One region of the Pseudomonas sp. DG56-2 genome, then DNA from elsewhere that is predicted to be linked to it. Evidence: predicted binding sites of a transcription regulator. Region 1 holds the regulator's gene; the other holds the start of a gene.
What was found. The regulator sigma-54, encoded in region 1, starts transcription at its own class of promoters, with help from an activator protein. The targets are predictions, from matches to a motif close to ANTGGCATNNANNTTGCTNT.
Positions count from the first base shown of each region.

Region 1 (6,636 bases):
AAGCCCGACAAAATGCAAGGCTATGCCGTGACCATCCAGTACCAGGCACAAAAAGATCTGGTCGTGCTCACCGACCGTGCCAAGGTAGTCAACGAAGGCAATACCACCGAAGGCGAGAAGATCGTCTACAACACCAAGTCCCAGGTAGCGACTGCCGGTCGTGGCGGCAACGTGACCACGCCGCGCCAACGTATCGACATGGTGATCCAGCCGAAGAAGAAGGCCGAGTAAATGGCGACCCTCAAAGCCCAGCACCTGGCCAAGAGCTACAAGAGCCGGCAAGTGGTACGCGACGTCAGCCTGTCTATCGACAGCGGCCAGATCGTCGGCCTGCTAGGCCCTAACGGCGCCGGCAAGACCACCTGCTTCTACATGATCGTTGGCCTGGTCCAGGCCGATCAGGGCCGCGTCCTGATCGACGACCTGGATGTCAGCCACCAGCCCATGCATGGCCGCGCACGCGCCGGCATCGGCTACCTGCCGCAAGAAGCCTCGATCTTTCGCAAGCTTTCGGTTGCCGACAACATCATGGCGATCCTCGAGACCCGCAAGGACCTCGACACCGCCGGACGTCGCAAAGAACTGGAAAGCCTGCTGCAGGAATTTCACATCAGCCACATTCGCGACAACCTTGGCATGAGCCTTTCCGGTGGCGAACGTCGCCGCGTGGAAATTGCCCGCGCCCTGGCTACCGCGCCGAAATTCATCCTGCTCGATGAACCCTTTGCCGGTGTCGACCCGATTTCGGTCGGTGACATCAAGCAGATCATCCACCACCTCAAGGCCAAGGGCATCGGTGTGTTGATCACCGACCACAACGTCCGAGAGACCCTGGATATCTGCGAAACAGCTTACATCGTCAATGATGGTCAACTGATTGCCGAAGGCGACGCAGAGACTATCCTGGCCAACGACCTGGTCAAAGAGGTCTACCTGGGCCACGAGTTCCGCTTGTAAGTTCGAAGCGACCAGCATTTGCCTTGGGCTGCTGATCCGGTGAAATCCGGCTTAATTGGTACGGCACCCTAGGCAAACGCTCCAATTTCAGGCATATAACTTGCTTAAAGTTGGCGCTTCGGTGCCCTTGTAGTGGATGGCGCATGTGCGCCGGCGAAAAAGGTGTTAAGCCCCTGCCATGAAACCATCGCTCGTCCTAAGAATGGGCCAGCAACTGACGATGACTCCTCAGTTGCAACAGGCTATCCGACTACTCCAGCTGTCTACCCTGGACCTCCAACAGGAAATCCAGGAAGCGCTGGAGTCGAACCCGATGCTCGAACGCCAGGAAGAAGGCGAGGACTTCGATAACAGCGACCCGATGGCGGATAACGCCGAAAGCAAGCCTGTCGCCGAAGTCCAGGACAGCAGCTTCCAGGAAACCACGCAAACTGTGGATAACCTGGAAGATGGCGAATGGAGCGAGCGCATACCCAACGAACTTCCCGTCGATACCGCCTGGGAAGACATCTACCAAACCAGCGCCAGCAGCCTGCCCAGCAACGACGATGACGAGTGGGACTTCACCACCCGTACGTCGGCGGGCGAGAGCCTGCAAAGCCACCTGCTCTGGCAGTTGAACCTGGCGCCGATGTCCGATACCGATCGGCTCATCGCCGTTACCCTGATCGACTGCATCAACAGCCAGGGCTACCTGGACGAAACCCTCGAGGAAATCTGCGAGTCCTTCGATCCCGAGCTGGACATCGAGCTCGATGAAGTCGAAGCCGTGCTGCACCGTATCCAGCAGTTCGAACCGTCCGGAATCGGCGCGCGCAACCTCAGTGAGTGCTTGCTGCTGCAATTGCGCCAGCTGCCAGCCAATACCCCCTGGATGGCCGAATCCCAGCGACTGGTGCGAGACTTCATCGACCTGCTCGGCAGTCGCGACTACAGCCAATTGATGCGCAGGATGAAACTCAAGGAAGACGAGTTGCGCCAGGTCATTGAACTGGTCCAGAGCCTCAACCCTCGCCCGGGCTCGCAGATCGAATCCAGCGAGCCCGAATATGTAGTCCCCGACGTAATCGTACGCAAGGACAACGAGCGCTGGCTGGTCGAACTCAACCAGGAAGCCGTGCCGCGCCTGCGGGTCAACCCGCAGTACGCAGGATTCGTGCGCCGCGCCGATACCAGTGCCGACAACACCTTCATGCGCAACCAGTTGCAGGAGGCTCGATGGTTCATCAAAAGCCTGCAGAGCCGCAACGAAACCCTGATGAAGGTTGCCACCCAGATCGTCGAGCACCAGCGTGGTTTCCTCGACCACGGCGACGAAGCAATGAAGCCATTGGTCCTGCACGACATCGCCGAGGCGGTGGGCATGCACGAGTCGACCATTTCTCGGGTCACCACGCAAAAATACATGCATACACCTCGGGGAATTTACGAGCTGAAGTACTTTTTCTCCAGCCACGTAAGCACCTCTGAAGGCGGCGAGTGCTCGTCTACAGCGATTCGCGCGATCATCAAAAAACTGGTTGCAGCGGAAAATCAGAAAAAGCCATTGAGTGACAGCAAGATCGCTGGTTTACTGGAGGCACAAGGCATCCAGGTAGCCCGTCGCACCGTCGCCAAGTACCGCGAGTCCCTCGGCATTGCACCGTCGAGTGAACGCAAGCGACTGATGTAGCCCCTAGGATCGCCACAGCAGTTCAGTGGCAGGCGCAACACCTGCCTCTTATGCACGGGCAACAAAAGGAGAAGCTGTATGCAAGTCAATATCAGTGGACAGCATGTAGAAGTCACCCAGCCGCTGCGCGAGTACGTCGAACAGAAACTGAAACGGCTGGAAGGGCACTTTGACAAGATTACCAACGTAACGGTGATCATGAAGGTCGAGAAACTGCAGCAGAAAATTGAAGCAACGCTGTTTATTCCCGGCGGCGAAGTGGTTGCAAATGCCGAACACACAGACATGTATGCAGCGATCGACGCCTTGACCGACAAGCTCGACCGCCAACTGAAAAAACACAAGGAAAAACAGCAAAGCCTGCTGCAAGGTGCAGCGGCCCGCTGATCCCCCTCATCCATGATCCGACTTGAAACCATCCTGACCCCCGGCCGTTCCTTGGTGAACGCGCCGGGTGGCAGTAAAAAGCGCGCCCTCCAGGAAGTCGCCACCCTGATCCACCGGGAAGTTCCGGACCTGGAGATGCAGATCGTTTTTGAAAGCCTGTTTGCCCGGGAGAAACTCGGGTCGACCGGATTTGGTAATGGCATTGCCATTCCACATTGCCGCCTCAAAGGTTGCACTTCCCCCATCAGCGCCCTGATACACCTGGAAGCACCGATCGACTATGACGCCATCGATGGCGCCCCGGTCGATCTGCTGTTTGTCCTGCTGGTTCCCGAAGCGGCTACCGATGCGCACCTCGAGCTGTTGCGCCAAATTGCCAGCATGCTCGACCGAAAGGACGTGCGTGACCGGCTACGTGCCGCCCAGAGCAGTGAAGCCCTGTACCAGGTTGTACTGGACGTACAGAACGAGCACTGAACATGCGCCTGATTATCGTCAGTGGCCGATCCGGCTCCGGCAAGAGCACCGCCCTCGCAGTCCTGGAGGACCACGGCTACTACTGCATCGATAACCTGCCTGCCGGACTGCTGCCGCAGCTGGCTGAAAACGCCCTGATCAACACCGAGTTGATGCAGCCGAAAGTGGCAGTGTCGATCGATGCGCGTAACCTCCCGAGTCACCTGACTCGATTCCCGGAACTTCTGGAGGACGCCCGAAGCAAGCACATTCAATGTGATGTGCTGTACTTGGATGCCGATGAAGAAACGCTGCTCAAGCGCTTCTCGGAAACCCGCAGGCGCCATCCGCTGACTAACGCCAATCGCTCGCTGGCCGAAGCGATCAAGGTCGAAACCGACCTGCTGGGGCCGATTGCCGACCTTGCCGACCTGAAGATCGACACCACCAACCTGAACCTCTATCAGTTACGTGACTCGATCAAGCTACGCCTGCTCAACCAGCCGGAGCCTGGTACTGCATTTCTGGTCGAGTCGTTCGGTTTCAAGCGCGGCATGCCGGTGGATGCCGACCTCGTGTTCGATGTGCGCTGCCTGCCCAACCCTTACTGGAAGCCGGAACTGCGTGATCACTCCGGGCTCGAACAGCCTGTTATCGATTACCTCGCTGCACAGCCTGATGTCGAGGAAATGTACCAGGACATCTCCAGCTACCTGCTTAAATGGTTGCCACGCTTTGCCGCCAGCAACCGCGCTTACGTAACCATTGCCATTGGCTGTACCGGGGGACACCACCGTTCGGTTTATTTGACTGAACGCCTGGGCCAGTTGCTGCAGCAATCCTTGAAGAATGTCCAGGTTCGCCACCGCGACCTCTAGCCCACAGGACCACCGCCGCGATGCCCGCTCGTGAAATAACCATCATTAACAAGCTGGGGCTGCACGCCCGGGCTGCGGCAAAGTTTGTCGGCGTGGCCGGACGCTTCCCCTGTACCGTGCGCGTCGGTCGAGCCCCCGACAAACTGGTGGACGGCAAGAGCATCATGGCGGTAATGATGCTCGCCGCGGGCAAAGGTACCCAGGTTCACTTGCACACCGAGGGTGAAGATGAAGATGCAGCGCTCACGGCACTGATCGAGCTGATCAACAACTACTTCGACGAGGGCGAGTAAGCGCCCTCGCCCGCCTCTCAAGACAAGGCCGTATCCATCACCATCATCAGGCAGAAGCCCACGCAAAGCCCCAGGCTTGCCAGGCGATGATGACCGTTGCTGCGTGACTCGGGAATGATCTCCTGGGTCACCACCAGCAACATGGCCCCAGCCGCGCAGGCCAAGCCAAGCGGCAACAGCACCTGCGCCACCGTCACCAGCCAGGCACAAATCACCGCCGCCACCGGCTCGACCAGTCCAGATGCCGCACCAATGGCGAAGGCCTTGAACCGGGCCATACCGGCGCCAGCCAAGACCAGGGCAATCACCAGACCTTCAGGCACGTCCTGCAGCGCGATGCCCATCGCCAGACTGTCGGCATCGGCCATCCCACCGCCTGCCGACACGCCGATAGCCATGCCTTCCGGAATGTTATGAGCGACGATGGCAATGACGAAAACCCAGATTCGCGCTGCAATCACCGGCTGTTGGGCGTTGCCCACCAACGCCTCGGGCGATGCGCCGGAGACTTTCAGGTCGACCAGGTAGATACAGAACGCACCGAACAGCAAACCGAAGCTGATCATCCCTCCGGCGCCCCATTTGCCCAGGCCAATCGCCTGAGCGGCATCGAGGCCGGGAATGACCAGGGAAAACGCAGTCGCCGCCAACATTACCCCTGCACCAAAGCCCAGCAACGTATCGGCCAAGGCAACCGGCATACTGCGGATTACCAACACCGGTACTGCACCCAGAGCGGTGCCCAGCGCACACAAGGCGCCTCCTTCCAGCGCGCGCATCATTCGTGGCTCAAGGTCGAGCCAGGCAAAACCCTGGGCCACCAGCAGTGCAAAGCCTACCAGTAACAACACAGTACCCAGCGCCAGGCGAAACAAGCGCACGCTGCCAATGGACATCACATCTGAACGCATACCGGAGCGACTCACGCCAGGGCAGTTACATAGCGGCGTTCTACTTCGGACCAATCGATCACGTTGTAGAAAGCATTGATGTATTCAGGGCGACGGTTCTGATACAGCAGGTAATACGCATGCTCCCAGACATCCAGTCCCAGAATTGGTGTATTGCCATTCATCAGCGGGCTGTCCTGGTTGCCACTGCTCTCCACGACGAGGGTCTTTTCCGGCGTTACGCTCAGCCACGCCCAGCCGCTGCCGAAGCGGGTCAACGCAGCCTTGGTGAAAGCATCCTTGAAGGCCCCAAAGCCCCCCAGTTGCGCATCGATCGCCTCGCCCACCGTCCCAAAGGGTTCACCGCCTCCCTGAGGAGACATTACCGTCCAGAACAGTGAATGGTTGGCGTGGCCGCCGCCCTGATTGATGACCGCAGCCTGAAGCTTGTGCGGCAATTGTTTGACTGCAGCCACCAGCGCTTCCACCGGCCAATCAGCCCACTCGGTCCCTTCGACCGCGGCATTGAGATTGTTGATGTAAGTCTGGTGGTGCTTGCTGTGGTGGATTTGCATGGTCTGGGTGTCGATGTGCGGTTCCAGCGCATCGTAGGCGTAAGGCAATGCAGGCAAGGTGTAAGGCATACTCAGTGGATTCCATATTGGTGTGCTGAAGACCCGGCGCTTTCCTGACCGGCCAGTACCACCGGTTGCGGGCCATGACTGTGAAGCAGGCGTTCGGTTCGCGGGTACTGCCCGTACTCGCTGATGAAATTCAATAGCTCGGTGTAGGTTTTACTGCTATGACGTAGCGCCGCTTGGCGCAGTGCAGGGGCCAGACGCTGATCCTGCATGGCCTGCAGCAACCGCTGGTGGACAGCGCAGAGGTATTCCGCGCTCTCCTGCGGTTGATTCAGGCGCAAGTGCAGATCGGCCAGGTTGTGATGCGCGATCACACACACGGCAACCGCTTCGTCGGCGTCATGCCAGCGCTCGAATAACACCTGGGCCAGGGCCAGGGCCTGCAGATACAACTCGCGGGCATCTACCAGCTCACCTTGTTCGAACAGGCGGTTGGCGATCTCGGTGGTGCGTTTCCAGTGC
Region 1 covers NZ_CP032311.1:4,742,004-4,748,639, forward strand. Annotated here, with positions in the region: gene lptA (lipopolysaccharide transport periplasmic protein LptA) at 1-231, shown strand, start outside; gene lptB (LPS export ABC transporter ATP-binding protein) at 232-957, shown strand; gene D3Z90_RS21750 (RNA polymerase factor sigma-54) at 1,136-2,629, shown strand; gene hpf (ribosome hibernation-promoting factor, HPF/YfiA family) at 2,708-3,016, shown strand; gene ptsN (PTS IIA-like nitrogen regulatory protein PtsN) at 3,029-3,493, shown strand; gene rapZ (RNase adapter RapZ) at 3,496-4,350, shown strand; gene D3Z90_RS21770 (HPr family phosphocarrier protein) at 4,371-4,643, shown strand; gene D3Z90_RS21775 (ZIP family metal transporter) at 4,661-5,554, opposite strand; gene D3Z90_RS21780 (superoxide dismutase) at 5,566-6,177, opposite strand; gene D3Z90_RS21785 (hypothetical protein) at 6,180-6,636, opposite strand, start outside.

Region 2 (6,636 bases), 2.6 Mb from region 1:
AGGAGCAAGAGCATGGGATCTACATTCAATGGCCTGGTGGGCCTGATAATCCTGGCACTGGATATCTGGGCGATCATCAACGTGCTCAAGAGTGGCGCGGGTTTGGGCGCAAAAATCCTCTGGATCCTGTTGATACTGTTGCTGCCGGTGCTCGGCCTGATCATCTGGGCCATTGCCGGGCCGCGCGGCGGCAGCAGTGGGTTTTCCCCACGATAGACTTGCAGAGATGCCCCCTCCCCAGTGGCAGCGGGGCACTGCAGAATCAGATGAGCCACGCCCCTTCAAGCTCGAGCAATTGCTGCTTGCGCTCCACGCCACCGGCATAGCCGGTCAGGGTGCCATTGCTGCCAATCACGCGATGGCAGGGCACGATGATCGAGATGGGGTTGGCGCCATTGGCGGTACCGACGGCGCGGATGGCGCGGGGCCGGCCGATTCGCTGAGCAAGGGTTGCATAGCTGCAGGTCGTGCCGTAAGGGATGCGCTGCAAGGCTTGCCACACTTCTCGCTGAAAAGCAGTACCCATGGGTGCCAGCTGTACATCGAACGCTTCTCGTTTGCCGGCGAAGTATTCGTCCAACTGACGGCTTACCGCATCGAGCTGGCTATGCGCGGGTTGCCAGGCACTTGAAAGCGCCCATGGCTGGGCAGCATCCATGTGAATCAGATGCAGGCCCTGTTCGTCCCCCGCGAGCAAGAGTGGGCCAAGCGGGCTGGGCTGATAGCGGTAATACATGGCATGACGCCTGGGCGATGAAGTACTCGCTACCTTACCGCAAGTCGTTACCCGGCGTGTCACTCAACGAAATTTTCACATTCGATTATGGAGAATTCGCGCGCGCAATTATCCGTTCGCCGAATGGCCGTGCATTGGACTTGGGTTTAGTGCACATTTGCCGATTCGCTTTTTTTGCCTTCTTTGAATCTGAATCCTAGGGATCTTCCAATCCATGGCTAACACGGACGCCTTGAGTGATCAGCGGGCTGCGTCGCGCCCGCTGCAACCGACGCTAACATCGCACCTGGCCTACACCTTGCTGTGTGGCCTGGTGATCATGGTCATGCTCAGCCTGGTGCGCCTGGCTCTGCTGATCTATAACAGCGACATGATCGGTGACACACCGATGTCGACCGTGGCCGAGGGTTTCCTCAATGGCCTGCGGTTTGACCTGCGGGTTGTCGTTTATCTGAGCATTCCACTGCTGTTGGCCGTTCTCAGTGCCCGGGCCATGGCTGCCCGCGGTCTGTTCCGGATCTGGCTGACCCTGGCCTCGAGCATTGTCATGTTCCTCGGCCTGATGGAGCTGGACTTCTATCGCGAGTTCCATCAACGCCTGAACGGCCTGGTGTTCCAGTATGTGAAGGAAGATCCGAAAACCGTACTGAGTATGCTCTGGTACGGCTTCCCGGTGGTGCGCTACCTGTTGGCCTGGGCCTTTGGTACCTGGTTGCTGAGCTTGCTGTTCAAAGGCATCGACCGCCTGACCCGTCCGCGTGGCGCCTATCAGAATCAAACCGCAAACACGCGCGCCGTTGCGCCATGGTATGTGCGTGGTGTGGTGTTCTTCATGATCCTGCTGGTGGCGGTAATCGCCGCGCGCGGCACGCTGCGTCAGGGCCCACCCATGCGTTGGGGGGATGCCTTCACCACCGATTCGAACTTCGTCAATCAGTTGGGCCTCAATGGCACCCTGACCTTGATCGATGCGGCCAAGAGCCGTTTCGGTGAAGACCGCGCCAATGTCTGGAAATCAACCATCGAGCAAACCCTGGCAACCCAGACGGTGCGTGACATGCTGCTGACCGACAACGACAAGCTGGTCGATGCCGACAGCGCAGCCGTGCGCCGTGATTTCACCCCACCAACCGCCAACACCCTGCCGATCAAGAACGTTGTGGTGATCCTCATGGAAAGCTTCGCCGGCCACTCGGTTGGCGCGCTGGGCAGCCCGAACAACATCACCCCGTACTTCGACAAGCTGGCCAAAGAAGGGCTGTTGTTCGACCGCTTCTTCTCCAACGGCACCCATACCCACCAGGGTATGTTCGCCACCATGGCCTGTTACCCGAACCTGCCAGGGTTCGAATACCTGATGCAGACGCCCGAAGGCGGTCACAAGCTGTCTGGCCTGCCAGCGCTGCTCAGTGCGCGTGATTACGACGACGTGTATGTCTACAACGGCGATTTCGCCTGGGACAACCAGTCGGGGTTCTTCGGCAATCAGGGCATGACCACGTTTATTGGTCGCAATGATTTCGTCAATCCGGTGTTCTCCGACCCTACCTGGGGTGTGTCCGACCAGGACATGTTCGACCGTGGCGCCGAAGAGCTGGCCAAAAACTACGGCAAGAAGCCGTTCTATGCATTGCTGCAGACCCTGTCCAACCACACGCCGTACGCGTTGCCTGCGCAATTGCCGGTGGAGCCCGTCACCGGCCAGGGGCGCCTGGATCAGCACCTGACTGCAATGCGTTACTCGGACTGGGCCCTGGGTCAGTTCTTCGAGAAGGCACGCAAAGAGCCGTACTTCAACGAGACCCTGTTCGTGATTGTGGGTGACCATGGTTTTGGCAACCACCAGCAAGTGACCGAGCTGGATCTGGGCCGCTTCAACGTGCCGCTGCTGCTGATTGCGCCGGGCATCCAGGAAAAGTTCGGTGCGGTCAACCACACCGTCGGCACGCAGATCGACATCGTGCCGACCATCATGGGCCGCCTGGGTGGTGAAACCCGTCACCAATGCTGGGGCCGTGACTTGCTCAACCTGCCGGCTGGCGATCAGGGCTTCGGCATGATCAAGCCTTCGGGCAGCGAGCAGATTGTTGGCCTGGTGAAGGGGGATCGTATCCTCATCGAATCCAAGGACATGTCACCGCGCATGTATCGCTATGAGCTGGGGGCAAATTTCAAGGCCGAACTGATCGAAAGCCCGGATCAACAGGACCTGACCCACAAGCTTGAGTCGTTTATCCAGACAGCCACCAAGAGCTTGCTGGATAACACTGCAGGCGTTGTCCACGGTACACCTGAGTAACACATTGTCCGTGCCGCACTAAGAAAGGGGTCTTCGGGCCTCTTTTTTTATGGCCGCTGGAACCTTTGTCTAAAATTTTTTTCACTCGACGCGGTCAACGTGAAGTAGGCAGATTTACCTGGAGTGTCGATGCAGAGGAGAGTCCAATGAAAGCATGGGTCATTACCTTTGTTGACCAGAAGGGCGAGCGCACCTCGCTGCCATTCATGTCCGAGCAGGAACCTGGTATCGAGGAGGCGGCGCGGCTGATACGCGCCCATCTGTATCCGGTCATGGATGAGCTGGACCTCAATGATTTCCAGGATCGCGCCTCCATGCCCACTGCCAAATGGCTGAAAGAGCAGAGTGGGGTGGAGATAACGTCGATTAGCGAGGCGCCTTGAGCCCTCTAGTTGGCGCGCTTGGCAACTTCGCGCTACGCTGCAATCAAGGTCGGGCCGTTTTTTTGGCTGCCCGGACTTGCCGATCCACGTCATGCATCAGCTCGAATTGCCCCCGCACGATTTGTGTCGCGGGCAGGTGCGTTTTGCACTGAAAGTCTATCCATCGGTAGTTAGGAGGACGATTCATGAGCAGCCAATACGAGGACATCAGCAGCACAGTGCTGCGTCAGATGAAAGAGGGTGGCTTTAACTTCGCCCAGATTCATCCCATTGAGTTCTACGCGGTTTTTCCCGATGAGGCACGGGCACGACGGGCAGCAGGACAGTTTCGTGGGGAGTCGCTCAGCGCTCAGATCCATGAGCGTGACGATGGCGCCTGGCATTTGGAGTTAAGCAAGGTGATGTACGCCACCTATGGCGGCATTGACGAATTCGAACAGGACTTCGAAGCGTTGATAGCTCCCCTGGATGGTGAAATCGAAGGCTGGGGCGTGAAACAGGAACGCCAGCTGGCCTGACAACGCTTCGCAATGAAGCGTCGCCTACCAACGTGATCGAACGGTTGCACGCATCTGGTGCAACCGTTCTTTATTCAAAATACAACCTGTTGAAATTAAAGGATTAATGCCGCTGGCACGAGGCTTGCGATGGCCTGGGTGCACGGGTGACAAGGAGTTCGGCATGATCCGCACCTTTTACGATGAGATGTATAGCGCTGACGGCCTGGTCCGTCCTCATTACCGGGAGTTCGCCCGCTGGTTGGCCGACACCCCGCCGGAATTGCTGGCGCAGCGTCGGCGCGAAGCCGATCTGCTGTTCCATCGCGCCGGTATTACCTTCACCCTTTATGGCGACGAGCAGGGTACCGAGCGCCTGATTCCGTTCGACACCATTCCACGCAGTATTCCGGCCAGCGAATGGCGCATGGTCGAGCGTGGCTGCATTCAACGGGTCAAGGCCCTGAACCTGTTCCTGGCCGACCTTTACCACGACCAGCGCATTATCCGCGCTGGAATCGTTCCCGCAGAGCAGGTGCTGGCCAACGATCAGTACCAATTGGCTATGCAGGGGCTGGACCTGCACCGCGATATCTACTCGCACATTTCGGGTATCGATCTGGTCCGTGATGGCGATGGCAGCTATTACGTGCTCGAAGATAATTTGCGTACCCCTAGCGGCGTCAGCTACATGCTCGAAGACCGCAAGATGATGATGCGGTTGTTCCCTGAGCTGTTCGCCGCCCAGCGCATCGCGCCTATCGACCACTACCCCAATCTGTTGCTCGACACCCTGAAAAGCGCCAGCCCCCTGGATGACCCCAGCGTGGTCGTGCTGACCCCTGGGCGCTTCAATAGTGCTTTTTTCGAGCACGCCTTCCTGGCGCGGGAGATGGGCGTCGAACTGGTGGAAGGTGCCGACTTGTTCGTGCGCGATGAGCGCGTGTTCATGCGCACCACCGATGGCCCCAAGGCGGTGGATGTGATCTATCGGCGCCTGGATGATGCTTTCCTCGATCCCCTGGCGTTCAATCCTGATTCGCTGCTCGGCGTGCCAGGGCTGCTTTCGGCCTATCGCTGCGGCAACGTGGTGTTGGCCAACGCCATCGGCACTGGGGTGGCCGACGATAAATCGGTCTATCCCTATGTCACCGACATGATTCGTTTCTATCTGGATGAGGAGCCGATCCTCAAGAACGTCCCGACCTGGCAGTGCCGCAAACCCGCAGAGCTGTCCCATGTGCTGGCGCACCTGCCTGAGCTGGTGGTCAAGGAAACCCAGGGCTCGGGTGGCTACGGCATGCTGGTGGGGCCGGCGGCGACGCGGGCCGAAATCGAAGCGTTTGCCGCCAGGATCAAGGCGCGCCCTGCGGCCTATATCGCCCAGCCAACCCTGTCGCTGTCCACCTGTCCGACCTTTGTTGAAAACGGCATCGCCCCTCGACACATCGATTTACGCCCGTTTGTACTGTCTGGCCGCGAAACCCGGGTGGTGCCCGGCGGCCTGACGCGGGTGGCGCTGCGTGAAGGCTCGCTGGTGGTCAACTCGTCTCAGGGCGGCGGTACCAAGGACACCTGGGTGGTCGAGGATTAAGCCATGTTGAGTAGAACTGCCTCAGATTTGTACTGGATGTCGCGCTACCTGGAGCGAGCGGAAAACCTCGCACGGATGCTCGATGTCAGTTACTCCCTGTCGCTGATGCCGCAGGACGGTCGCGGCGACGGCCTGGAAGAAGTGGCCATGCCACTGCTGATCACTGGCACCCTGGATGATTATCTTGAGCGTCACGGGCAGTTGCATGCCGAGCGCTTGTTGCACTTTTTTGCCCTGGACCCAGATAACCCGGCAAGTATCTACAGCTGTCTGGGGGCGGCCCGCGCCAGCGCCCATGCGGTACGCGGGCGGATAACCGCTGACATGTGGGAAAACATCAACGCCACCTGGCTGGAGATTCGCGGTATTGCTGAGCAAGGCCTGGGCCGCTACGGCTTGAGCCGCTTTTGTGAGTGGATAAAGGAACGCTCGCACCTGTTTCGTGGTGCAACCTACGGCACCATCATGCGCAACGATGCCTTCCGATTCATTCGCCTGGGCACCTTCATCGAGCGTGCCGACAACACTTTGCGCCTGCTCGATGCCCGCTACGAAATGCTCGGCGATGAAGCCGAGGCAGTCAGTGACAGCTCGGCCCGTGGTTATTACCAGTGGAGTGCCTTGTTGCGGGCGCTGTCTTCATTCGAGGCCTACACCGAGATTTATCGCGACGCACCGGCAGCCCGCCATGTGGCTGAGCTGTTGCTGTTGCGCGCCGATGTGCCGCGCTCACTGCGGGCCTGTACTGAGGAAATCGATCTGATCCTGGCCAGTTTGCCGGGCAGCAATGGTCGTGCGGCTCAGCGCCTGGCCGCCGAGGTGGATGCGCGGCTGCGCTACACCGGCATCGATGAAATTCTCGCCGAAGGCTTGCACCCCTGGCTGACCCAGTACATTCCGCTGGTACGTCAGTTGGGCAATGCCATCCAAAGCGCTTACCTGGAGGCCGTATGAGACTGACCATTAGTCACGAAACCGCGTACCACTATGAAGATCAGGTGCGCACCAGCATCCAGTACCTACGCTTGACGCCCAGTGACAGTGACCGTCAGCACGTATTGAGCTGGCAATTGGACTTGCCACGGCCGGTGCGGGCGCAGCGAGATCCGTTCGGCAATATCCTCCAT
Region 2 covers NZ_CP032311.1:1,569,368-1,576,003, forward strand. Annotated here, with positions in the region: gene D3Z90_RS07345 (PLDc N-terminal domain-containing protein) at 13-216, shown strand; gene D3Z90_RS07350 (methylated-DNA--[protein]-cysteine S-methyltransferase) at 263-736, opposite strand; gene D3Z90_RS07355 (LTA synthase family protein) at 951-3,035, shown strand; gene D3Z90_RS07360 (hypothetical protein) at 3,182-3,418, shown strand; gene D3Z90_RS07365 (ribonuclease E inhibitor RraB) at 3,604-3,936, shown strand; gene D3Z90_RS07370 (circularly permuted type 2 ATP-grasp protein) at 4,100-5,509, shown strand; gene D3Z90_RS07375 (alpha-E domain-containing protein) at 5,513-6,463, shown strand; gene D3Z90_RS07380 (transglutaminase family protein) at 6,460-6,636, shown strand, end outside.
Region 2: the regulator sigma-54 is predicted to act here: its motif matches at 4,048-4,067, upstream of D3Z90_RS07370 (circularly permuted type 2 ATP-grasp protein).